3 regions of the Streptomyces sp. NPDC089799 genome follow, and region 1 is predicted to be linked to each of the others. Evidence: riboswitches for the same ligand, from Rfam matches in the RefSeq annotation. Region 1 holds a riboswitch; each other region holds the start of a gene.
The links. Region 1 has a riboswitch for cobalamin ahead of AB0O36_RS33890 (energy-coupling factor ABC transporter permease). Riboswitches for the same ligand answer to the same signal wherever they lie in the genome.
Positions count from the first base shown of each region.

Region 2: linked by a shared signal. The riboswitch ahead of AB0O36_RS26510 (ribonucleoside-diphosphate reductase subunit alpha) and the one ahead of AB0O36_RS33890 (energy-coupling factor ABC transporter permease) in region 1 are both predicted to bind cobalamin.
Region 3: linked by a shared signal. The riboswitch ahead of AB0O36_RS02930 (DUF4430 domain-containing protein) and the one ahead of AB0O36_RS33890 (energy-coupling factor ABC transporter permease) in region 1 are both predicted to bind cobalamin.

Region 1 is NZ_JBFBGR010000048.1:17,639-25,394, forward strand. Features, by position in the region: gene AB0O36_RS33880 (hypothetical protein) at 109-648, shown strand; gene AB0O36_RS33885 (DJ-1/PfpI family protein) at 714-1,283, opposite strand; cobalamin riboswitch at 1,419-1,612, shown strand; gene AB0O36_RS33890 (energy-coupling factor ABC transporter permease) at 1,641-2,327, shown strand; gene AB0O36_RS33895 (energy-coupling factor ABC transporter substrate-binding protein) at 2,339-2,794, shown strand; gene cbiQ (cobalt ECF transporter T component CbiQ) at 2,799-3,551, shown strand; gene AB0O36_RS33905 (ATP-binding cassette domain-containing protein) at 3,554-4,375, shown strand; gene AB0O36_RS33910 (DUF6463 family protein) at 4,390-4,815, opposite strand; gene AB0O36_RS33915 (TetR/AcrR family transcriptional regulator) at 4,835-5,431, shown strand; gene AB0O36_RS33920 (PadR family transcriptional regulator) at 5,453-6,034, shown strand; gene AB0O36_RS33925 (EF-hand domain-containing protein) at 6,129-6,341, opposite strand; gene AB0O36_RS33930 (tRNA-dependent cyclodipeptide synthase) at 6,621-7,355, shown strand; gene AB0O36_RS33935 (cytochrome P450) at 7,345-7,756, shown strand, end outside.
Region 2 is NZ_JBFBGR010000027.1:63,350-71,105, reverse strand. Features, by position in the region: gene AB0O36_RS26535 (GntR family transcriptional regulator) at 246-1,010, shown strand; gene AB0O36_RS26530 (carbon starvation CstA family protein) at 1,283-3,436, shown strand; gene AB0O36_RS26525 (YbdD/YjiX family protein) at 3,433-3,630, shown strand; gene AB0O36_RS26520 (Uma2 family endonuclease) at 3,691-4,275, opposite strand; gene AB0O36_RS26515 (GNAT family N-acetyltransferase) at 4,354-4,869, shown strand; cobalamin riboswitch at 4,915-5,034, shown strand; gene AB0O36_RS26510 (ribonucleoside-diphosphate reductase subunit alpha) at 5,188-7,596, shown strand; gene AB0O36_RS26505 (ribonucleotide-diphosphate reductase subunit beta) at 7,596-7,756, shown strand, end outside.
Region 3 is NZ_JBFBGR010000002.1:271,000-278,755, forward strand. Features, by position in the region: gene AB0O36_RS02900 (arsenate reductase ArsC) at 1-303, shown strand, start outside; gene AB0O36_RS02905 (cobalamin-binding protein) at 525-1,439, shown strand; gene AB0O36_RS02910 (short-chain fatty acyl-CoA regulator family protein) at 1,449-2,852, opposite strand; gene aceA (isocitrate lyase) at 3,271-4,560, shown strand; gene AB0O36_RS02920 (hypothetical protein) at 4,597-4,746, shown strand; gene AB0O36_RS02925 (hypothetical protein) at 4,880-5,176, opposite strand; cobalamin riboswitch at 5,422-5,568, shown strand; gene AB0O36_RS02930 (DUF4430 domain-containing protein) at 5,708-6,202, shown strand; gene AB0O36_RS02935 (prenyltransferase/squalene oxidase repeat-containing protein) at 6,265-7,677, opposite strand.

The DNA of each region.
Region 1 (7,756 bases):
CGGCCGACGCACGATTTCCCGTGGCGCGGCCGGAACCGTACGGCGCCGGCGGATGTCTCCATCGTTGTCAGCCTTGTCCCCTTACATCCGGAGAAACCGGGGGACGTCATGAAGCACACCATCCACCGCATACGCCGCCGGCAGCTCGTGGCCCTGGCCACGGGGGCGCTCCTCACCGCCGGGATCGGGCTCGCCGCGCCCGCCTCGGCGCAGATGCCGGCGGCGCAGCCCGCCGCCACCGCCCGGAGCAGCACCCCGCTCGTGGTCAACGCCCGCTGGGGCGGCCACTGCACGTACGACCGGCTCGTCATCGACCTGAAGGGGTACGTCCCCGACGTCACCGTCCGCAGGGTCGCCAGGCTGTACTACGACGGGTCCGGCAAGCCGGTCCCGCTCCCCGGCAGGTACTTCCTGGAGATCAGGCTCCACCCGGCCGCCGCCCACGACGGCACGGGCAAGTCCGTCTACAAGGGGCCCAAGCTCCAGCGGATATGGCTGCCGAAGCTCAAGGGCATCGCCATGACCGGCGACTACGAGGGGTACGTGACCTTCGGCGCCGCCTTCGACACCCGTCCCGTCTACAACACGTCCAGGCTGCACCACCCGGAACGCTTCGTGCTGGACGTCAAGCACGCCAACGTCTGCTGAGCACGGGCCGGCCGGGTCCCCGGGGTCGTCGCACGCCCCGGGGACCCGGCCCGGCCCGGTCCCGGTCAGCCGCCGACCGGCGCCTTGGAGCGCAGTACGGTCAGGAACTCGCGCATCCACGCCGGGTGGTCGGGCCAGGCGCGGGCGGAGACCAGCGTGCCGTCGACCACCGCCTCCGAGTCCTCGAAGGCCCCGCCGGCACCCCGCACGTCGGGCTCCAGCGCCGGGTAGGCGGTGACCCGCCGCCCGTCCAGTCCCCCGGAGGCCGCGGTGATCAGCGGACCGTGGCAGATCTGCGCGACCGGCTTGTCGGCCCCGGTGAAGGCGGCGGTGATCCGCTTCACCTCGGGGTCGTTGCGCAGGTACTCGGGGGCCCGCCCGCCGGGGATCACCAGGGCCGCGTACTGCCCCGGGTCGACGTCCGCGAAGGCCACGTCGGCGGGCCAGGTGTAGCCGGGCTTCTCGGTGTAGGTGTCGAAACCGTCCTCGAAGTCGTGCACCACGAAGCGGAGTTTCTTCACCGACGGGGCCGCGATGTGCACCTCGTAGCCCTCTTCGATCAGCCGCTGGTACGGGTAGAGGACTTCCAGCGACTCCGCCGCGTCACCGGTGACGATCAGGACCTTCACTGCCATGGGCTGCTCCTGCGATGTGGGGCACGTCCGGACCCCGGCGACCCTGCCCGCCCTGCGGCCGCCCAAACCGGCCGCAGGCCGCCTCTTCCGGATCACGCCGGGCCGGGCCGGGTTGTGGCGCACGACGGGGGACGACTAGGGTCATCTGGCCTTGGTGTACGGGAAACCGGTGGAAAACCGGTGCGGCCCTCGCCACTGTGATCGGGAAGTCCGGCTCCATCCTTGCGGAAGCCACTGGGCCGACGCGGGAGACCGCACGGCCCGGGAAGGCGGAGCCAGGGCATCAGCACCCGTGAGCCAGGAGACCGGCCGGGGTGCGTTGTCCATCCACGAGGTGCTGGAGAGGTCTCCCAACCCATGCATATAGCCGAGGGGTTCCTGCCCCCGCTGCACGCCGTCGCCTGGGGCGTCGCGTCCGCCCCCTTCGTCGTCCACGGTGTCCGCGCACTGACCCGTGAGGTCAAGGAGAACCCGGAGAGCACGCTGCTCCTCGGCGCGTCCGGAGCGTTCACCTTCGTCCTGTCCGCCCTGAAGATCCCCTCGGTGACGGGCAGTTGTTCCCACCCGACGGGGACGGGGCTGGGGGCCATCCTGTTCCGGCCCCCGATCATGGCCGTGCTCGGCACGATCACCCTGCTCTTCCAGGCGCTGCTGCTGGCCCACGGCGGCCTGACCACCCTGGGCGCCAACGTCTTCTCGATGGCGATCGCCGGCCCCTGGGCGGGTTACGCCGTCTACCGCCTGCTGCGGAGGTCCGGGGCGCCGCTGATGGTCACCGTCTTCTTCGGCGCCTTCTTCGCCGACCTGGTGACCTACTGCGTGACCTCGGTCCAGCTGGCGCTGGCCTTCCCCGACCCGGGCAGCGGCTTCCCCGGCGCGCTGGCCAAGTTCGGCGGCATCTTCGCGGTCACCCAGATCCCGCTCGCCGTCAGCGAGGGCCTGCTGACCGTGCTGGTGATGCGGCTGCTGATGCAGTCCAGCAAGTCGGACCTGGTCCGGCTGGGCGTCGCCGGGCTCGCCGGGAAGCAGGAGGCCGCGGTCTGATGGCGAAGGGCATGTCGAAGAACACGAAGGTCAACCTCCTGCTGCTGCTCCTGGTGGCGGCGCTGGCCGTGCTGCCGCTCGCGCTGGGGATGGGCGAGGGCAAGGAGGAGCCGTTCACCGGGGCGGACGCCCAGGCCGAGGCGGCCATCACCGAGCTGAAGCCGGACTACGAGCCGTGGTTCTCCCCGCTCTACGAACCGCCCTCCGGCGAGGTGGAGTCGGCGCTGTTCGCCCTCCAGGCGGCGATCGGCGCGGGCGTGCTCGCGTACTACTTCGGGCTGCGGCGCGGCCGCCGGCAGGGCGCGGCGGCCGCCGCGGCGGCGAGCACGGCCGAGGGGTCCGCCCGGGCCACGGCCGACCGGTCCGACGGGTCCGACGGGTCCGACGGGTCCGATGGGTTCGCCCCGGCCACCACCGCCGGCTCGGCCGCCGGCTCGACCGGCACCTCGACCGGCACGGAGTCCTGAGTCCGTGCTGCCCATCGACGCGGCCGCGCACAGCAGTCGCTGGCGCGGACGCCACCCGCTGGAGAAGGCCCTGCTGGGGCTGGGCCTGACGGTCGCCGCGGTGTGCCTGCCGCCCTGGCCCGGCGGCCCGGTGGTGGCCGCGGCCACCCTGGGCGTGCTGCTGGGCCCGGCCGGGGTGCCCCGGCGGCAGCTGTGGCGGGCCTTCCGGATCCCGCTGGGGTTCTGCTTCACCGGGGCGGTGCCGCTGCTGTTCGCGGTGGGCGGCCCGGACGGCTGGGTCGCGCTCGCCCCGGACGGACCGCGGCACGCCGCCGACCTGCTGCTCCGTACGTCGGCGGCCTCGCTCGGCGTCCTGCTGTTCGCGTTCACCACCCCGGTCTCGGACGTGCTGCCGCGGCTGGTGCGGGCCGGGGTGCCCGCGCCCGTGGTGGACGTGGCCCTGGTGATGTACCGGATCGGCTTCCTGCTGCTGGACTCGCTGGCCCAGGTGCGTACGGCGCAGGCGGCCCGGCTGGGGAACACCGGCCGGGCGGCGGCCTGGCGGTCGGTGGCCGGGCTGGCCGCGACCGCCTTCGTGCGGGCCTTCGACCGGGCCGGCCGGCTCCAGGCGGGGCTGGCGGGCCGCGGCTACGACGGCACCCTGCGCGTGCTGGTGCCGGAGGCGGCCGTGTCGTGGCGCTTCCTGGCGGCTTCCGGCGCCCTGCTGACCGCGGTGGTCTGCGCGACCCTCGCTCTGAAAGGACTTCAAGGACCGTGACCGTGACCGTGACGTCGCTGGTGGAACTGTCGGGCGCGGGGTACGCGTACGAGGACGGGCCGGACGTGCTGTCCGGGGTGGACTTCGGGATCCCCGAGGGCCGTTCGCTGGCCCTGCTCGGCCGCAACGGCAGCGGCAAGACCACCCTGATGCGGCTGCTGAGCGGCGGGCTGCGGCCGGCCGCCGGCCGGCTGCTGCTGGACGGGGAGCCGGTCTCCCACGACCGGGCCGGCCTGACCCGGCTCCGCTCCTCGGTCCAGCTGGTGGTGCAGGACCCCGACGACCAGCTGTTCGCCGCCTCGGTGGAACAGGACGTGTCCTTCGGGCCGCTCAACCTGGGGCTGCCGGACGCGGAGGTGCGCGCCCGGGTGGACGCCGCGCTGGCGGCGCTGGACATCACCGCGCTGCGCGACCGCCCCACGCACCTGCTGTCCTACGGGCAGCGCAAGCGGGCGGCGATCGCGGGGGCGGTGGCGATGCGACCGCGGGTGCTGATCCTGGACGAGCCGACGGCGGGGCTGGACCCGGACGGGCAGGAACGGCTGCTGGACGTCCTGGCGGGGCTCTCCGGCACCACGGTGGTCATGGCCACGCACGACGTGGACCTGGCGGTGCGGTGGGCGGACGATGCGGCGGTCCTGATCCCCGGGGGGATCCGCACCGGCCCGGCGGGCGAGCTGCTGGCCGATCCCGAGCTGCTCGCCGCGGCGGGGCTGCGACAGGCGTGGTCCCCGGCGGTGACCGTCTTCCTGCGCGCCCACGGCCTCCTCCCCCACGGGTCCTCCGGCCCGCGCACCCCGGAGGAACTCTCCGCACTGGCCTGACCGGCCGTCACGCCTCAGCGGCGCCACCCGGCGAGGAGCAGCAGGGCCACGGGGACGATGCCGAGCAGGAAGCCGGACGGGAAGAGCACCCAGGCGGAGACGAGGACCCAGACGGCCAGGATCCAGCCCACCGCGCGGGGCACCTCCTGGCCGGTGCTCGCCATGCGCGACAGCAGGAGGCCGACCACGATCAGCGGCACGGCGAGGCTGCCGAGCAGGGCCCAGAAGTCGCGCTGCGACTCCAGTTCGTCCATCCCCTCGCCCGACGCTCCGTGCAGTGCGCCGCCGATCCAGCCCGCCAGGTGCGACCGGGCCACGACGGTGCCGTAGACGAGGTGCAGGGCGCCGATGCCGACCAGGCCGCGCCCGGCCCAGAGGACGAGCTTCCGGTTCGGGGACGCGACTGCTCCATTTACGAGACCTTCAGTTCCGATACTCATAGTCTCGTATCATTGCCGCATGGAGCCCGCGAAGCAATCCCCCGGCCGCCCCCGCGACAGCCGGGTCGACGACGCCATCCACGAAGCGGTCCGCCGGCTGGTCGCGGAAGCGGGCTACGCCGGGCTCACCATGGACGCGGTCGCCGCGCGGGCCCGGGTGGGCAAGGCCGCGATCTACCGCCGCTACGGCTCCCGCGGCGAACTGGTCTTCGCTTCGCTGGTGCACGGCCGCGCACCGCAGCCGCTGCCGGACACGGGATCGCTGCGGGGGGACCTGACGGCCCTCGCCGAAGTGATCCTCCGGGCGTTCTCCGACCCGGTGTTCGCGGCGGCCGGCCCGAGCCTGGTCGCCGAGATCCGGCAGCACCCCGACATCGCCGCGCGCTTCCAGGCGACGTTCGTCGCGGGCGAGCGCGCCGTGGTGACGGCCCTGCTGGAGCGCGCCGCGGCCCGCGGGGAACTCCCGGCGCCCGCCGACCCCGCCCTGCTCCACGCCACGGTCCTCGGGACGGTGTTCGCGTGGGTCTTCCTGCTGGACCTGCCGGTGACCCCCGGACTGGCCTCCCGTATCGCCGCGATGTCGGCGGCGGCCCTGGAGCACGCGGAGGACCGGTAGCGGGCTCACTACGATGGCCGCATGTCCCTGCCCCATGCCATCCTGACCGCCCTGCTGGAGAAGCCCTCGTCGGGGCTGGAGCTGACCCGGCGGTTCGACCGGTCGATCGGGTACTTCTGGTCGGCGACGCACCAGCAGATCTACCGCGAGCTGGGCAAGCTGGAGGAGGCCGGGCTGATCCGGGCGCTGCCGAGCGTCGTGCCCGCGCGGGGGCAGAAGAAGGAGTTCGAGGTGCTGCCCGCCGGGCGGACGGAACTCGCCCGCTGGGTCGGGGAGAGCCAGGACCCCAAGGCGATCCGGGACCCGCTGCTGCTGCGGATCCGGGCGGCCGCCGTGGTGGGCACCGAGGGCCTGCTCGCGGAGCTGCGCCGCCACCTGGAGCTGCACCGGCAGCAGCTCGCCCTGTACGAGGCCATCGAGGAGCGGGACTTCCCGCCCGGCCGGGACGCCCCCGAGGACCGGCTGCGCCGGCTGGTGCTGCACGGCGGGACCGCCCTGGAGACCTTCTGGCTGCACTGGCTGGAGGAGGCGCTGGCCGAGGTCGAGGCCCTGGAGCCGGGCGGGACTGCGGGCGGGACTGCGGGCGCGGCGGCCGGGGACTGAACCCGGCCCCGGCGCGGGCCCGTGGGGGCCTGCGCCGGGGCCGGCGAAGGGGGTGGCCCTGATCCGGGCCGTTTCCGCTGCGGGTTCGGTACCGCTACTTGTTCAGCGAGTTCCAGAACTCGTCGAAGGACAGGAGCTTGTCGCCGTTCTCGTCCTTGGACTTGATGATCGCCTCGGCCACCGGGCCGGTCACGGCGTAGTCGCCCATCTTCGCCATGGCCGAGCGGTACTCGTCGGCCGTGACGAACCCGTCGCCATCGGTGTCGAAGCTGTTGAACGTAGCCTTGGCGCTCTCGATGTCCGCCACTGGGATCCACCCCTTCTCGGTGCTGTTGTGACCGGCTCAGGGTAGCGGCACCCCCGGCCCCGGCGCAGTCGGGGTCCCGGTCGGACGCTCGGAATTCATTCAATTACCCTTCCGTAAGGCGGAATACAGGCACCCCACGGCAGCGGAACGAATAATTCCAGCAAACAGGTCCCCATTCCCCTTGTCACGCTCCGGGACCGCGGAATAACGTACCGCCATTGCCGCCACACCAGGAGCGCAGGGCTCCCGGGAACACGCGGCGAACAAGGGCGGTCAAAAGTGACGATCACAGCTGACGCATCATTCGAAGTCCTGCCCTTCACCCGTACCTGCCGCCATATCTGGGAAGACGGCGACCATGTGCTGATCGGCGTGAGCCCCGGCAACGGCTACTTCAGCGCCGAGCGCATCGCCGGTCTCACCGCATGGGCCGTGAGCCGCTTCGCCCAGGTGGACTTCGTCTACGCCGACCTCCACGTGGACCGCATGTTCGCCGCCTTCGGGTACACCCCGGAACATGCGGCAAAACGCGCCGCGAAGGAGATCAAGGCGGTCCGGCGGAGGATCCTCAAAGGCATCGGGGATTCAGGATCGGAGAGACCGGAGATACGGGTGCGCGCTCTGTCCGAATTTCAGGTAAACCCCGTCTACCAGCTGCTGCACCGACGGGTGCTGCATTTCCTGGAGACCGATGACGAATTCCGCAAGGGCTGCGAGGAGATGGCCCTGCACTTCGTAGGGTCGAAGCTTCCGGATGGCGAATCGATCACCGACGGGCAGCTCCGGGTGTGCTTCGACTACCTCGCGGCGGAGCTCCCCTTCTTCATCGATACGCCCAGCATTCTCGACGTTCCGTCGTCGGTCGCGGCGTACCACGTGCAGATGCCGATGACCGAGGTGCTGTTCGCCCGCGGCGGAGGCCTGCGGGCCACCCGCAACCAGGCGTACGCCGTCGTACGCCCCGAAACCACCGAAGTCGCCGGAGGGGACCCCCTTGACCAGCGTGCAGCTTGACTTCCCCCTCTCCCGGCGGGGCGACGTGCTCCCGGAGGAGTGCTCCTGGCTGCGCGAGAAGGCCCCGGTGGCCCGGGTGCGCACCCTCACCGGGGACTCCGCCTGGCTGGTGAGCAGCCACGCGCTGGCCAAACAGGTCCTGGAGGACGAGCGGTTCAGCCTCAAGGACACGGCGAACGCCGGAGTGCCGCGCCAGTACGCGCTGACCATCCCGCCCGAGGTCGTGAACAACATGGGCAACATCAACGGCGCGGGGCTCCGCAACGCCGTGATGAAGTCCCTCAACCCGCGCCAGGAGGGCCTCGCCGGGTACCTGCGCACCGCCGCGCACGGGCTGGTGGACGACATCGTGGCCGAGGGCGGACCGGTCGACCTGCGGGCCGCCTTCGCCGACCCGTACT
Region 2 (7,756 bases), on a different contig from region 1:
ATGACATACGCCAAGTACTGCCTGTGGGGCTGGGACCTGGTTCATGATTGGTTTAGACCAGTACCCGGAGCTTGGCCTAGACCTTTAGGGGTGTCAAGGGTCTAATGAGCGGGTGCTCGGTCCGTTACCGGACCGACACCTCAGGAGGGGCGAGGGCGACCCTCCGGCACGTGTCACGATGTGACAGCGACATATCGGAGGAGCCGGTGACGGCAGCAGAACTGGAGTCGGGAAGGCGGGCGGCAATGGCCACCGAAGGGGCGCTCTCTGAGCCGGACGGCGGAGCGGCCACCCGCACCGCACGCGTACCCAAGTACTACCGGCTCAAGCGGCACTTGCTGGAAATGACCGAGACCCTCCCGCCCGGGACCCCGGTGCCGCCGGAGCGCACCCTCGCCGCGGAGTTCGACACCTCGCGGACCACGGTCCGGCAGGCGCTGCAGGAGCTGGTGGTCGAGGGCCGGCTGGAGCGGATCCAGGGCAAGGGGACGTTCGTCGCGAAGCCGAAGGTCTCGCAGGCCCTGCAACTCACCTCGTACACCGAGGACATGCGGGCCCAGGGGCTGGAGCCGACCTCCCAGCTCCTGGACATCGGCTACGTCACGGCGGACGACACCCTGGCCGGCCTGCTGAAGATCACCACCGGCGGGCGGGTGCTGCGGATCGAACGGCTGCGGCTGGCCAGCGGCGAACCGATGGCCATCGAGACCACCCACCTCTCGGCCAAGCGCTTCCCCGCACTGCGCCGTTCGCTGGCCAAGTACACCTCCCTCTACACCGCCCTCGCCGAGGTGTACGACGTCCACCTCGCGGAGGCCGAGGAGACCATCGAGACCTCGCTGGCCACCCCGCGCGAGGCCGGGCTGCTCGGCACCGACGTGGGCCTGCCGATGCTGATGCTGTCCCGGCACTCCTTCGACGCCGACGGCGAACCCGTCGAGTGGGTGCGGTCGGTGTACCGCGGTGACCGGTACAAGTTCGTGGCCCGCCTCAAGCGGCCCGCCGTCTGACCCCCGGGCCGGGTCCTCCACCCGGCCCCGGCCCGGCCCCGGCCCGGCCCCCGTCCGGCCTTCCGTCCGGCCTTCCGTCCGGTCCTCCACGGGTTCTCCACCGACCCTCGACGAATGCCCGGCGAACCCCCAACGGACCTTCATGACCGGATTCCGGACGGGGGCTTACGCCGGGCGGGCCGCCCCCCATAGATTCCCTGCACTTGCGTGTAGTGATCAACGAGGGGACGAGGGTCATGGCAGAACCGGGAGCAACACCGACACAACGGCGCATGACGCCCCGGTCGATCGGCATCTGGGTGCTCGTGGCACTCATCGGCGCCATCGGCTGGGGCGTGCTCGCGCTCTCCCGCGGCGAGGAGATCTCGGCCGCCTGGCTGCTCGCCGCCGCACTGGGCTCGTACGCGATCGGCTACCGCTTCTACTCGAAGTTCATCGCGGACCGGGTACTGAAGACCGACCACACCCGGGCGACCCCCGCCGAACGCCTCGACAACGGTGTCGACTTCCACCCGACCGACCGCCGCGTGCTCTTCGGCCACCACTTCGCCGCGGTGGCCGGCGCCGGCCCGCTTGTCGGCCCGGTGCTCGCCGCCCAGATGGGCTACCTGCCCGGCACCATCTGGATCGTGGCCGGCGTGATCTTCGCCGGAGCGGTGCAGGACATGGTCACGCTGTTCTTCTCCACCCGGCGCGACGGCCGCTCGCTCGGCCAGATGGCCCGGGACGAGATCGGCCCGGTGGGCGGAGCCGCCGCCCTGGTCGCCGTGTTCGTCATCATGATCATCCTGCTCGCGGTGCTCGCCCTGGTCATCGTCAACGCGCTGGCGCACTCCCCCTGGGGAGTCTTCTCCATCGGCATGACCATCCCGATCGCCCTGTTCATGGGCTTCTACCTGCGGGTGCTGCGCCCCGGCCGGGTCACCGAGGTCTCCGTGATCGGCGTGGCCCTGCTGCTGCTCGCCATCGTCGCGGGCGGCTGGGTCGCGGAGTCCTCGCTGGCCGGCACCTTCACCCTGGAGAAGGAGACCCTGGTCATCTGGATGGTGGTGTACGGCTTCCTGGCCTCGGTGCTGCCGGTCTGGATGCTGCTCGCACCCCGCGACTACCTCTCCACCTTCATGAAGGTGGGCACCATCGCCCTGCTGGCCGTCGGCGTGGTCATCTCCACGCCCACCCTGAAGATGCCCGCCGTCACCGACTTCGCCTCGCGCGGCGACGGCCCGGTGTTCGCCGGCTCGATGTTCCCCTTCGTGTTCATCACCATCGCCTGTGGCGCCCTCTCGGGCTTCCACGCCCTGGTCTCCTCGGGCACCACCCCGAAGATGATCCAGAAGGAGACCCAGGTCCGGATGATCGGCTACGGCGCGATGCTGACCGAGTCCTTCGTGGCCGTCATGGCGGTGATCACGGCCTGCATCCTGGAGCCCGGCCTCTACTTCGCCGTCAACTCCCCGGGCGGGGTCATCGGCACCACGGTCGAGTCCGCCTCGCAGGCCGTCACCCACCTCGGCTTCGCCATCTCCCCGGAGACCCTCGCGCAGGCCGCGAAGGACGTGGAGGAGACCAGCCTGCTCTCCCGCACGGGCGGCGCCCCGACGTTCGCACTCGGAATGTCGGAGATCTTCGCCTCGGTGGTCGGCGGCTCCTCGATGAAGGCGTTCTGGTACCACTTCGCGATCATGTTCGAGGCGCTGTTCATCCTCACCACCGTCGACGCGGGCACCCGGGTGGGCCGCTTCATGCTCCAGGACACCCTCGGCAACGTCCACAAGTCCTTCAAGGACGTCAGCTGGAAGCCCGGCGTGTGGCTGGCCAGCGCCATCGTGGTCGGCGGCTGGGGCTACTTCCTGTGGGTCGGCGTCAAGGACCCGCTGGGCGGCATCAACCAGCTGTTCCCGCTGTTCGGCATCGCGAACCAGCTGCTGGCCGCCGTCGCCCTCGCGGTCTGCACCACCCTGCTGGTGAAGTCCGGCCGGCTCAAGTGGGCCTGGGTGACGGCCGTTCCGCTGGCCTGGGACGCGACGGTGACCCTCACCGCCAGCTACCAGAAGGTCTTCTCCGACGACGTCAAGGTCGGCTTCTTCGCCCAGCGCGACAAGTACCAGGCCGGCATCGACGCGGACAAGGTCCTGCCCCCCGCCAAGACCATGGACGAGATGCACACGGTGGTCACCAACGCCACCGTGGACGGCGTCCTGTGCGCCCTGTTCGCACTGCTGATCATCGTGGTGCTGGCCGACGCGGCCCGCACCTGCTTCAAGGCCGTCAGCAGCCCCGAGTCGGTGCGGCTGGCCGAGGTCCCCTGGACCGAGTCGAAGATCGTCGCCCCGGCCGGGCTGTTCCCGACGGCCCGGGAGCGGGCCGAACTGGAGGCCGCCGGCCTGGACTCGGGCGGCGGCAAGGTCTCGGAGCCGGTGGCGTGACCGCCCTGCGGGACCGGCTCGCTCGGGTCCGGTACTACGTCCGGGAGTTCTCCGGCGAGGCCGCGTACGACCGCTATGTCGCCCACGCCCGCTCGCACGACCCGGACGCGGAGGTCATGACCCGCCGCGCCTTCGAACGCGCCCGGGTGGACGCCCGCGAGGCGGACCCCCGCGAGGGCTTCCGCTGCTGCTGACCCGGCTGCACCGAAGGGCCCCGCCGGATTCCCGGCGGGGCCCCCAACCGTCGCCTCGCGTCAGCGCACCCAGTCCTTCAGAACTTCGGTCTGGAGCACGATGCCGACCGGATCCGGAAGCGCGATGTCGGTGCCGTACGGCACGATGTGGACGCTCTCGTACCGTCGCCCGTTGGGCTGGCTGTAGACCGAGAGTTCACACTTCGCCCGATCGATCAGCAGGTAAACGGGAATTCCCGTCTCTGCGTACGCTCGGGGCTTCTCGACGTGGTCCCGCCGCTGCGTGTCGGAATCCCACGACGTCACCTCGACGGCCATGAGGACGGGCTCGGGCTCGACCCAGTCACCCTGCCCGACGAACGCATCCGGATGCGCCAGCACCGCGTCGGGAATGGCCCGCCCCGTCCGATAGTCCTGCGCCTTGATCCCCTGCCCCGGATGCAGGAACAAGTCAGGCCGTGACTGCATGCAGATCTTGAGCAGCCACTGGATGATTCGCCCGTGATCGCCGTCCGGCATGGCCTTGCTCCTGATGACCCCGTCGATGAACTCCAGCCGCGTCCCCTCCCTCTCGCGGGCGGCTATGCGCGCTACGGCTTCGAAGTCGTCAGTCGGCATGTGGGGCCGGTCTGTCGTCACGGTCATGCCTCGCTCGCCTTCCTCGACGGTGCTGTCTCCGACGATAGCGGCGGCCGCCGACAGCCGTCCTGCACACTCGACCGCATGGACATCGTGATCAGGGAGGCAAGGCCCGGGGAGTACGAGGCCCTCGGGGAGATCACCGCGCGGGCGTACGTCGGCGACGGGCTGCTCGACGCCAACCCCGACGGGTACTACCTCGGGGTCCTGCGGGACGTGGCCGCGCGGGCGGAGGATTCCGAGGTGCTGGTCGCCGTGCGGGAGGACGGGACGGTGCTCGGCGGGGTCGCCTTCGCACCGCCCGGCAGTCGCTACTGCGACATCGCCGGACCGGACGAGGCCGAGTTCCGGATGCTGGCGGTCGCGCCGGAGGCTCGCGGGCAGGGCGTGGGCGAAGCACTCGTACGGGCCTGCATCGAGCGGGCCCGGGCCATCGCGGGGGTCCGGGCGCTGGTGCTGTCCACCCAGCCGGCCATGCGCGGCGCTCACCGGATCTACGGCCGGCTGGGCTTCGTACGGACCCCCGGGCGGGACTGGTCACCGGTCCCCAGCGTTCCCCTGCTCACCTACGCACTGGAGCTGAACGGACCCGATCAGTAGCCGGACCATTCACACCACGACACAACATGTGGGGGTGGCAACACGCAGCCGCCCCCACATGTATGCTCGTCCTCGCTGTCGACGCAGGGGAATCCGGTGAGAATCCGGAACTGTCCCGCAACGGTATGAAAAGTCCGAGTACCTGCCGACGGTGCGCCCGGGTACGTCCGTCCCGGGTGCCGATCACGTCCGGGCCTCGCGGTTGGGCCGGTGGACGCCGTACGGTGCTGCGCTCGCTTCCCGCCCCGCCACCCCGTACGCGCGCTGCCTCGCGCCCGCCACCGGGGATCCGGAGCCGAGCGAGGGAGAGCTCCCCCCGTGACCATCGCGCCTGCCGCACCGCGCGCCGAGTCCGCCGACCCGTCCTCCGAGGACACCAAGGGCACCGGGGGACCGGGGGCCGCACTGCTGCGGATCCTCACCCAGCTGACGGCCGACCTTCCCGACACCGACCCCGGCCGGGTCGCCGCCGCCGCGCTGCGCGGCCGCAGCGCCGACGCGGACGAGGCCGAGCTGCGCGGCCTGGCCACCGAGGCGGCCGCGGGGCTGATCTCCGAGGACCCGGCGTACTCGAAGCTGGCGGCACGCCTGCTGACCCTCGCCATCGCCGAGGAGGCCGCCGGCCAGGGCGCCGCCTCCTTCACCGAGTCGGTCGCCGTCGGCCACCGCGAGGGTCTGATCGCGGACCGGACCGCGGAGTTCGTCCGCGCCCACGCCGCCCGCCTCGACGCGCTGGTCGAGCACGCCCTCGCCGACGGCGCCGACGACCGCTTCGGCTTCTTCGGCCTGCGCACCCTGCACAGCCGCTACCTGCTGCGCCACCCGATCACCCGGCAGGTCATCGAGACCCCGCAGCACTTCATGCTCCGCGTGGCCTGCGGTCTCGCCGAGGACGAGAGCGTCCGCGCGGTGGAGGAGGTCACCTCCCTGTACGGGCTGATGAACCGGCTGGACTACCTCCCCTCCTCCCCCACCCTCTTCAACTCCGGCACCCGGCACCCGCAGATGTCCTCCTGCTACCTGCTGGACTCCCCGCTGGACGAGCTCGACTCCATCTACGACCGCTACCACCAGGTGGCCCGGCTGTCGAAGCACGCCGGCGGCATCGGCCTGTCGTACTCCCGGATCCGCGCCCGCGGTTCGCTGATCCGCGGCACCAACGGCCACTCCAACGGCATCGTTCCGTTCCTGAAGACCCTGGACGCCTCGGTCGCCGCGGTGAACCAGGGCGGCCGCCGCAAGGGCGCCGCCGCCGTCTACCTGGAGACCTGGCACGCCGACATCGAGGAGTTCCTGGAACTCCGCGACAACACCGGCGAGGACGCCCGCCGCACCCACAACCTGAACCTGGCGCACTGGATCCCGGACGAGTTCATGCGCCGGGTCAACGCCGACGCCGAGTGGTCGCTGTTCTCGCCCGCCGACGTGCCCGAGCTGGTCGACCTGTACGGGGCCGATTTCGACGCCGCCTACGTCAAGGCCGAGCAGGCCGGCCTGGCCAGGAAGACCATGCCCGCGCGCGAGCTGTACGGCCGCATGATGCGCACCCTCGCGCAGACCGGCCAGGGCTGGATGACCTTCAAGGACGCCTCCAACCGGACGGCCAACCAGACCGCGCTGCCCGGCACCGTGGTCCACTCCTCGAACCTGTGCACCGAGATCATCGAGGTCACGAACGACGGCGAGACCGCGGTCTGCAACCTCGGCTCGGTCAACCTGGGCGCCTTCGTGCTGCCCGGCACCGGTGAGCTGGACTGGGAGCGCCTGGACGAGACCGTCCGTACCGCGGTGACCTTCCTCGACCGCGTGGTGGACATCAACTTCTACCCGACCGAGCAGGCCGGCCGCTCCAACGCCCGTTGGCGCCCGGTGGGCCTGGGCGCGATGGGCCTGCAGGACGTCTTCTTCAAGCTCCGCCTGCCCTTCGACTCCGCCGAGGCCAAGGCGCTCTCCACGAAGATCGCCGAGCGGATCATGCTGGCCGCGTACGAGGCGTCCACCGACCTCGCCGAGCGCAGCGGCCCGCTGCCGGCCTGGGCGGAGACCCGTACCGCCCGGGGCGTCCTGCACCCGGACCACTACGGCGTGGCGCACCACTGGCCGGAGCGCTGGGAGGCGCTGCGCGCGCGCATGGCCACCACCGGTCTGCGCAACTCCCTCCTGCTGGCGATCGCCCCGACCGCGACGATCGCCTCGATCGCCGGCGTGTACGAGTGCATCGAGCCGCAGGTCTCCAACCTGTTCAAGCGCGAGACGCTGAGCGGGGAGTTCCTCCAGGTCAACGCGTACCTGGTGGACGACCTGAAGAAGCTCGGCGTGTGGGACGCGCAGACCCGCGAGGCACTGCGGGACTCCTCCGGCTCCGTCCAGGGCTTCGGCTGGATCCCGGACGAGGTCCGCGACCTGTACCGGACGGCGTGGGAGATCCCGCAGCGCGGCCTGATCGACATGGCCGCGGCCCGCACCCCGTACCTGGACCAGAGCCAGTCGCTGAACCTGTTCATGGAGACGCCGACCATCGGGAAGCTCAGCTCGATGTACGCGTACGCCTGGAAGCAGGGCCTGAAGACCACCTATTACCTGCGCTCGCGCCCGGCGACGAAGATCGCCCGCGCGGCCTCCGGCACGGCGGTCCCCGCCACCGCCGCGCCGCTCCCGCAGGCCGTCGACGCCGACGCGCTGGCCTGCTCCCTTGAGAACCCCGAGTCCTGCGAGGCCTGCCAGTAATGACCACCACCGACACGAAGAACCTGCTCGACCCGGGCTTCGAACTGACGCTCCGCCCGATGCGCTACCCGGACTTCTACGAGCGCTACCGGGACGCGATCAAGAACACCTGGACGGTGGAGGAGGTCGACCTCCACTCCGACGTGGCCGACCTGGCGAA
Region 3 (7,756 bases), on a different contig from region 1:
GCCGGTTCCGCCCCGGCCGACGCCGTCAACCCGGCCGTGGTCGAGGCCATGGCGGAGGTCGGCATCGACATCTCCGCCGAGACACCGAAGGTGCTGACCGTGGAGGCCGTCCAGGCGTCCGACGTGGTGATCACCATGGGCTGCGGCGATGCCTGCCCGTACTTCCCCGGCAAGCGCTACCTCGACTGGACCCTCGAAGACCCCGCCGGACAGGGCGTCGCCGCCGTCCGGCCCATCCGCGACCGGATCGAGCGGCGGGTCCGCGCACTGCTCGACGAACTCGGGATCCCCGTCACCGGATGACCATCCACGACGGTCCGCCCTTCGCTCGCTTCAGGCCGTGCGGCTGACCGGGAGTCGTCCTGCTGTCACGCCCACGGGCATGACGATCGGACATGACGATCGGGCATGACGATCCATCCGCAGGATGCGATCCGGGTCCGGCGGGCGCACTCCCCGAGCGATGTCGCGGTGGACGTCCTCGGCAGGTCCGGAGCCTTCGGCCGCGCGCCTACAGTCGGAGCATGCGCATCGTCTCCCTGCTTCCGGCGGCCACGGACATCGTGGCGGACCTCGGACTGGCCGCCGACCTGGTCGGACGCACCCACGAATGCGACTGGCCGCCCGCCGCCGTCGCCTCCGTGCCCGTCGTGACCCGCGCCGAATTCGCCGCGGACGACCTCAGCAGCCGGGAGATCTCCGAGGCGGTCGGCGGGGCCGCCCACTCCGGCTCCTCGCTCTACACCCTGGACACGGAGGCGCTCGCCGCGCTCGCACCGGACGTCCTGCTCACCCAGGACCTGTGCGACGTCTGCGCGGTGTCCTACGAAGGCGTCTCCCGCGCGGTGCGCGTCATGGACACCGGTCCCCGGGTCCTCAGCCTGGAGCCCAAGACCCTCGACGACGTGCTCGACTGCCTGGTCACCGTAGGGGACCTGCTCGGGGTGCGGGGGCGGGCCGAGCAGCGGCGCACCGAACTGCGCGGCCGGCTCGACGAGGTCCGCCGGCTCACCCGGGGCAGGGCCAGGCCCCGGGTCGTCGCCATCGAGTGGCTCGACCCGCTGTGGCCGGCCGGCCACTGGGTACCGGAACAGATCGGCGCGGCCGGCGGGGAACCGCTGCTGGCCGAGCCCGGCGAGCACACCAGGCCGATGACCTGGGAGGCGGTCCGTGAGGCCCGCCCGGACGTGGTGCTCGTCCTGCCCTGCGGGTTCCCGCCCGAACGGACCATGGCGGAGATCGACCTGCTCACTGCCCTGCCGGGCTGGCAGGAGCTGCCCGCCGTGAGGGCCGGTGAGGTGTGGGTGCTGGACGGCCCGGCGTACTTCAACCGACCGGGTCCCCGCGTGGTCCGCGGCGCCGAGGTGCTCGCCCACGTGCTCCACGGAGTGCGGGCGGGAGACCCGGTGACCGAGGCGGAGGCCCGGCGGCTGGGCTGAGCCGGATCCTCAGTCGCGGCCCCGAGCCACGGGGTAGGGGATGAACGTGCTGCTGTTCTCGTCGACGGTCAGGGCCCGGCCCAGGGGCGGGACGGCGCGCTGGGGGCAGTCGAGGCGTTCGCAGAGCCGGCACCCCATGCCGATGGGGGTGGCGGCGGAGGTGTTGTCGAGGTCGAGGCCGTCGGAGTAGACGAGCCGGTGCGCGTGCCGGAGCTCGCAGCCGAGCCCGATGGCGAAGGTCTTGCCGGGTTCGCCCCAGCCGCCGCGGTGACGGGTGACGGCGCGCGCTGTCCACAGGTACCGCTGCCCGTCGGGCATGGCGGCGACCTGGACATGGATCCGGCTCGGCGCGGCGAAGGCCTCGTAGACGTTCCACAGCGGGCAGGTGCCGCCCGCGCGGGAGAAGTGGAACCCGGTGGCGGACTGCCGCTTCGACATGTTCCCGGCCCGGTCGACCCGGACGAAGGAGAACGGGACCCCGCGCAGCCTGGGGCGTTGCAGGGTGCTCAGGCGGTGGCAGACGGTCTCGTAGCCGAGGCCGAAGTGGTCGGTGAGGCGTTCGATGTCGTAGCGGAACTCCTCGGCCGCCGTGTGGAAGGCGCCGTACGGGAGGATCAGCGCGGCGGCGAAGTAGTTGGCGATGCCGATGCGGGCCAGGCCGTGCGCGGGGGAGCCGGCCTGGAAGTCCTCGGTGGCGAGCCGGTCCAGCTCGTCGCCGTACTCGAGCAGGGCGAGCTGGGTGGCCATGCGGAACGCCTGCTGGCCGGGGCGGAGCCGGCCGGACAGGTGCAGGACCCGTGTCCCTTCGTCGTAGTGGTGCAGCCGGTCGGAGTCCGGGGCGAGCCGGATCCCGTGGTGCCCGGTGAGACGGTTCGACAGCACCCGGACGACCTCTCCCGGGCGGACGCCGAGGTCCCGGGCGAGGGTTTCGGCGGCGAGGTCGGTGTCGTGGAGGTAGTTCTGGCGCCGGTGGAAGAACTCGCGGATCTCCTCGTGCGGTGAACGGGGCGCGGCCGTGCCCCCGTCCCTGCCGTCCGCGGTGTCCGCCAGCCGCTCCGCCAGGAGTTGGCTGCGCCGGCCCAGGTCCAGCAGGACGGAGGCCACCGCAGGCATCCGGGTGGCGAGCTCGGCCAGGTCCGAGGGAGAGACCCGGGCCTCGGCGACCTCGTTCGCCAGAGCCTCGCGCAGGTCCGCGACAAGACGGCTGGTGTCACGTTCCGAGAAGAAGCCGGGGTCCACGCCGAACGCCTCGGTCAGCCGCAGCAGGACCGGCACGGTGAGGGGCCGGGAGTCGTGCTCCATCTGATTCAGGTAGCTGGGGGAGATGGCCAGGACGCGGGCCAGTTCGGCCTGGCTCATCCGGCGCTCCTCGCGCAGCCGCCGCAGCCGTGCACCTGCGTACGTCTTGCCCACCGGGCCTCCTTCGGCCTCCTTCGGCCTCCTTCGGCCTCCTTGGGCCTCCTTGGGCCCCATCCGGCCTCAGATTACGCATGGTCCTGTCGCTGTGAACCCTTCGCAAGCTTGGCAAATACGCCGCAGAAGATTCGCAGAAGTTGGCAGACGTACCTCATTGCTGGCACTGCGTGCCGCTGTCAAAGTCTGTTGTGCGGCCCGCCGGTCCCTGACGGCCAGGCAGACAGGCTGGGACCGACTCGCGCCCTGACGTTGGGAATCCGGCTAGTCCAGCGAGGCTGACCTGCAGCATTGCTCAGCTCCACCCCAGGTGGGGCCGGCGGCCCGCAACCTTAGATCAAGGCACGCAGTGCCAGCATCCTGTCGCAAGCGTCGGGAGGTTGGCAGACCACGCGAACCCATGGAGACGGTGACGGTCATGGCAGACACCCACACGACGAAGGCGGCGGCCGGGCGGCTCAAGCAGCGGTGGGCCGACGACCCGCGATGGGCGGGTGTCGAGCGCACCCACACCGCCGAGGATGTCGTCCGGCTCTCCGGCAGCGTCCGTGAGGAGCACACCCTCGCCCGTCGCGGCGCCGAGCGGTTGTGGCGGCAGCTCCACGACCTCGACTACGTCCACGCCCTGGGCGCGCTGACCGGCGGCCAGGCCGTCCAGCAGGTCCGCGCCGGCCTCCAGGCGATCTACCTGTCCGGCTGGCAGGTCGCCGCCGACGCCAACCAGGCCGGACACACCTACCCCGACCAGTCCCTGTACCCGGTCAACTCGGTGCCGCAGGTGGTGCGCCGGATCAACAACGCCCTGCTGCGCGCCGATCAGATCGCCACGGCCGAGGGCGGCTCGGACCCGACGGACTGGCTCGCGCCGATCGTCGCGGACGCCGAGGCCGGCTTCGGCGGTCCGCTGAACGCCTTCGAGCTGACGAAGGCGATGATCGCGGCGGGAGCAGCCGGTATCCACTACGAGGACCAGCTCGCCTCCGAGAAGAAGTGTGGCCACCTCGGCGGCAAGGTCCTCGTCCCCACCTCCCAGCACATCCGCACCCTGAACGCGGCCCGCCTCGCCGCCGACATCGCGGACACCCCCACCCTGATCATCGCCCGTACCGACGCCCTCGCCGCGAACCTGCTGACCAGCGACGTCGACGAGCGCGACGCGCAGTTCGTCACCGGCGAGCGGACCGCAGAGGGGTTCCACCGCGTCCGGAACGGCATGGCACCCGTCATCGCCCGCGGCCTCGCCTACGCCCCGTACGCCGATCTCATCTGGGTCGAGACCGGCACCCCGGACCTCTCCCAGGCCCGCGAGTTCGCCGAGGCGATCCACGCGCAGTACCCGGATCAGATGCTCGCCTACAACTGCTCGCCGTCCTTCAACTGGAAGGCGGCCCTGGACGACGACCGGATCGCCACGTTCCAGAAGGAGCTGGGTGCCATGGGGTACAAGTTCCAGTTCATCACGCTGGCCGGCTTCCACTCCCTCAACCACGGCATGTTCGACCTCGCCCGCGGCTACGCCGAACACGGCATGACTGCCTACGTCGACCTCCAGGAACGCGAGTTCGCCGCCCAGCGGCACGGGTTCACCGCCGTCAAGCACCAGCGCGAGGTCGGCACCGGCTACTTCGACCTGGTCTCCACCGCAGTCAACCCCGCCTCCTCCACCACCGCCCTCACCGGCTCCACCGAGGAAGAGCAGTTCCACTAGGACGCCCCACCCCCTGTCCCCTCGTCAGGACACCGCATGACCACCACCGCAACCACGCACCGGGTCCGGCTCCTTGCGGCACCCGGCGACCGCCACGACGAGATCCTCACGGCGGGCCCTCGACTTCATCGGCTGCCGGGCCGCAAGACGGGCCGGGGGTTCCCCACCTACGACCGGGACTGCTGAGGGCCCGGTGCCGCGGCCGGGCCGAGGGTCCCGGCGGCGTGTGGTGGAAGGGGGCGCGGCGGAGTGGTGTCCGCCGCGCCCCTTTCCCGGCATGCCCGGATGGTCCCGAAGATTTGTGCAGCCGCCTTGAGGCTCAGGTGCCGGAGTTGTCGACGAGACCCACGATGTCGAGGAATTCGATTGTGGGCGGGACGCCATAGATTCCTGTCACCTTTTCGGTGATCTCCTCCGTGAAGAAAGAGCGGGCTTTCTCCTCGTCATCCCACACGTAGAAGTTCCTCGCCCGAACGCCGTCTTCGTCGAGCATGAAGCTCTTGAGGCGCAGGCCGGCCATGCCTTCGAACGGTCCGCGGAGTTCGTCGGCAATCTTTGCCAGGGTTGAACGATCGAACTTGTCGGTCTGTGTGAAAGTCACGAGCACGCCGATCATCGGGCTTCCAATCGATTGGGTGAGCAGCGGTCGGTCGAGTGATGCTAGCGGCGGATCCTAGTACGCACCGCCGGAAATTCCGGCCGTTGGGGCGCGAGTCGGAAATGCGGCTCTGCGTCGGCGATGCCGACCGGGAGCGCGTCGGGGTTTGCGCGCATCTCGGTCACCATCCGCCTTGGTGCGGCCGAGTCGCACAGCTCCCCTGCCGCGTAAGGCACTTGGCCGCGGAGGGGGCGCACCGTACGATGCCACTGCCCGGCTGCGGCCGGCCACAACCGAATGGCTGTGCGATCGGGGGAAGCCGGTGGGAATCCGGCGCTGACCTGCAACCGTGTGCGGTGCGCTGACCTGCGCCGCGAGTCGGGATGCCCGCCGCGCGGCAGCATCCGCTTCCACTGTCACGGTCTGCAGAGCGAAGCCCGGTACCGCCGGAACACCACGTCAGCGCGTCGCTCGTACGCCTGCCGCCGGTGGGTCGCGCCGGTCGCGGGAGCCGCATCGGCCGACCGGACCGGTCAGAAAGGCCACCCCATGCGCCTGAGCCCCGCCCGCCGCGCCGCCGTCACCACGGCCGCCCTGGGACTCGCCCTCACCGGCCTCACCGCCGTCCCGGCCGTCGCCCACGCCAAGCCGGTCAACACCAATGCCCCGGTCAAGGTCAACCTCACCGTGCAGGGCCCCGACGGGCAGCTGTTCAAGGGGAAGATCACCACCAAGGGCCACGACGTGACCACCGGCACCGGCGGCACCCACAAGTGCGACGGCACCAACGGCGGCGCCAACCCGAGCAAGGTCCCCACCCCGACCGCCGCCCTGGACGACGCCGCCCGGCTGAACTACTTCGCCTGGGACGGCACCTGGTACGCCTCGTTCGACGACTTCTCCGTCGACACCATCAAGGGTGTCAGCGGCGGCGGCTCGGCCTACTGGAACATATCCGTCAACGGCACGCCCACCCCGGTGGGCGGCTGCCAGTTCAAGCTGAACGCGGGCGACCAGGTGTCGTTCGTCTGGACGTCCTTCTGATCCGATCCGATCCGGTGTACTGCGGGCGGGGGCGCGATGCGCACCCCCGCCCGTCACACGCCTCAGAGACCCCAGCGCAGCGCGATGGTGTCGCCCACGTTGATCACCTTGCCGCGGGCGGCGCCTGCGAAGGCGGAGCCGTCCACGCTCACCTTCCAGGTGTTCGAGCCGCTGTTGGCCTTGCCGTTGACGGCGGTGACGGTGCCGGTGCCGGAGGACGGCGTCACGCCGGTGACACAGCCGCCCGGTGTGGCCGCCGTGGCCGCCGCGTTCAGGACGTCGCCGAGGGTGGTGGTCGTGCCGGTCGGGGTGAAGGAGACCGAGCAGACCTTCAGGCTGCCGGCACCGTCGTCGACGGTGAGGGCCAGCTTGGTGGCCGTGCCCGAGGTGAACGTCGACTGGGCCGCCCACTTCGGTGCGCCCGGGGTGACCGGGGCGGGCGGGGCGGAGGTGAAGCCGCCGCCGGCGACCGCGCGCAGCGAGTCGATCGAGGCGTAGGCAGTGGGGCCGGTGTCGGCCGGCTTGTACTTGAAGCCGCCGCCGGGGTTGTACTGGTTGGCGATGAGGAAGTCGATCGGGGTTTTGCCGGCGGTGGTGAGGAAATCGCCGGTCTGGGGGTTGATGCCGCAGGCGTTGAGCCCGGCGACGGCCCAGCCGTTGGAGCTGGTGTTGACGCCGTACATCGAGTTGAAGGCGCCCGAGGTGGTGACGAGCTTGCTCTTGAGGAAGTTCTTCGCCTGGACGACGTCGGTGTCGGTGTTCGGGACGCCGGAGGTGCACAGGGCGGCCATCGCGGCGCCGGTCATGTCGATGTCGCCGGGGGCGGCCAGGGCGGTCGGGTTGCCCTCGGCCTTGCCGTACTGCCAGCCGCCGTCGTTGTGCTGGTTGGCTCGGATACGGGCGGTGAGTGCGTCGGTGAGGGCCTGCGGTATGCGGGGGCCACCGGACTGGGTCTTGGCGCCGCCGAGGGCGAGGGCGGCGAAGACGGTGCCGTTGAAGTTGGCCGAGGGGCCGAAGTAGCCGGGCTCGGCGGTCTGCCAGTAGGAGTAGGTGTTCGCGATCAGGTTGCGGGAGGCGGAGACCCGGGCCGGATCGATGCCGGCCGCGTACGCGTTCAGGGTGCCGCGCTCGTAGTCGGTGACGACCGGGGAGGCCGAGGGCCAGCCGGACGTGGACAGCAGGTTCCGGTAGACGGTCCGTGCGTTCTTCGTGGTGTCCCCGCCCGGGGCGACGTCCACGACTGCGGTACCCGCCGCGGCGAAAGCGCTCAAGGCCCACTCGTTGGACAGTCCGGAACCGGCATAGGAACCGTCAGCGGCCTGAAGGGACTTGAGGTACGCCACACCGTTCGTCTTCGACGTGGCGATCTGGGCGGGCGTCGACGTGGCCGCGGCGGGCAGGACGGTGAGGGCGAACGCGCCCAGTGCGGCCGGCGCCGCGAGCGCGAGGCGGCGGGAGGTGAGGGAACGGTTCATGACCTGCTCCTGAGATCGGCGGACGCCGGCCGACCTCGCCAGGGGACCGTGCGCGGACCGCGGCACGACCTGGGGAAGG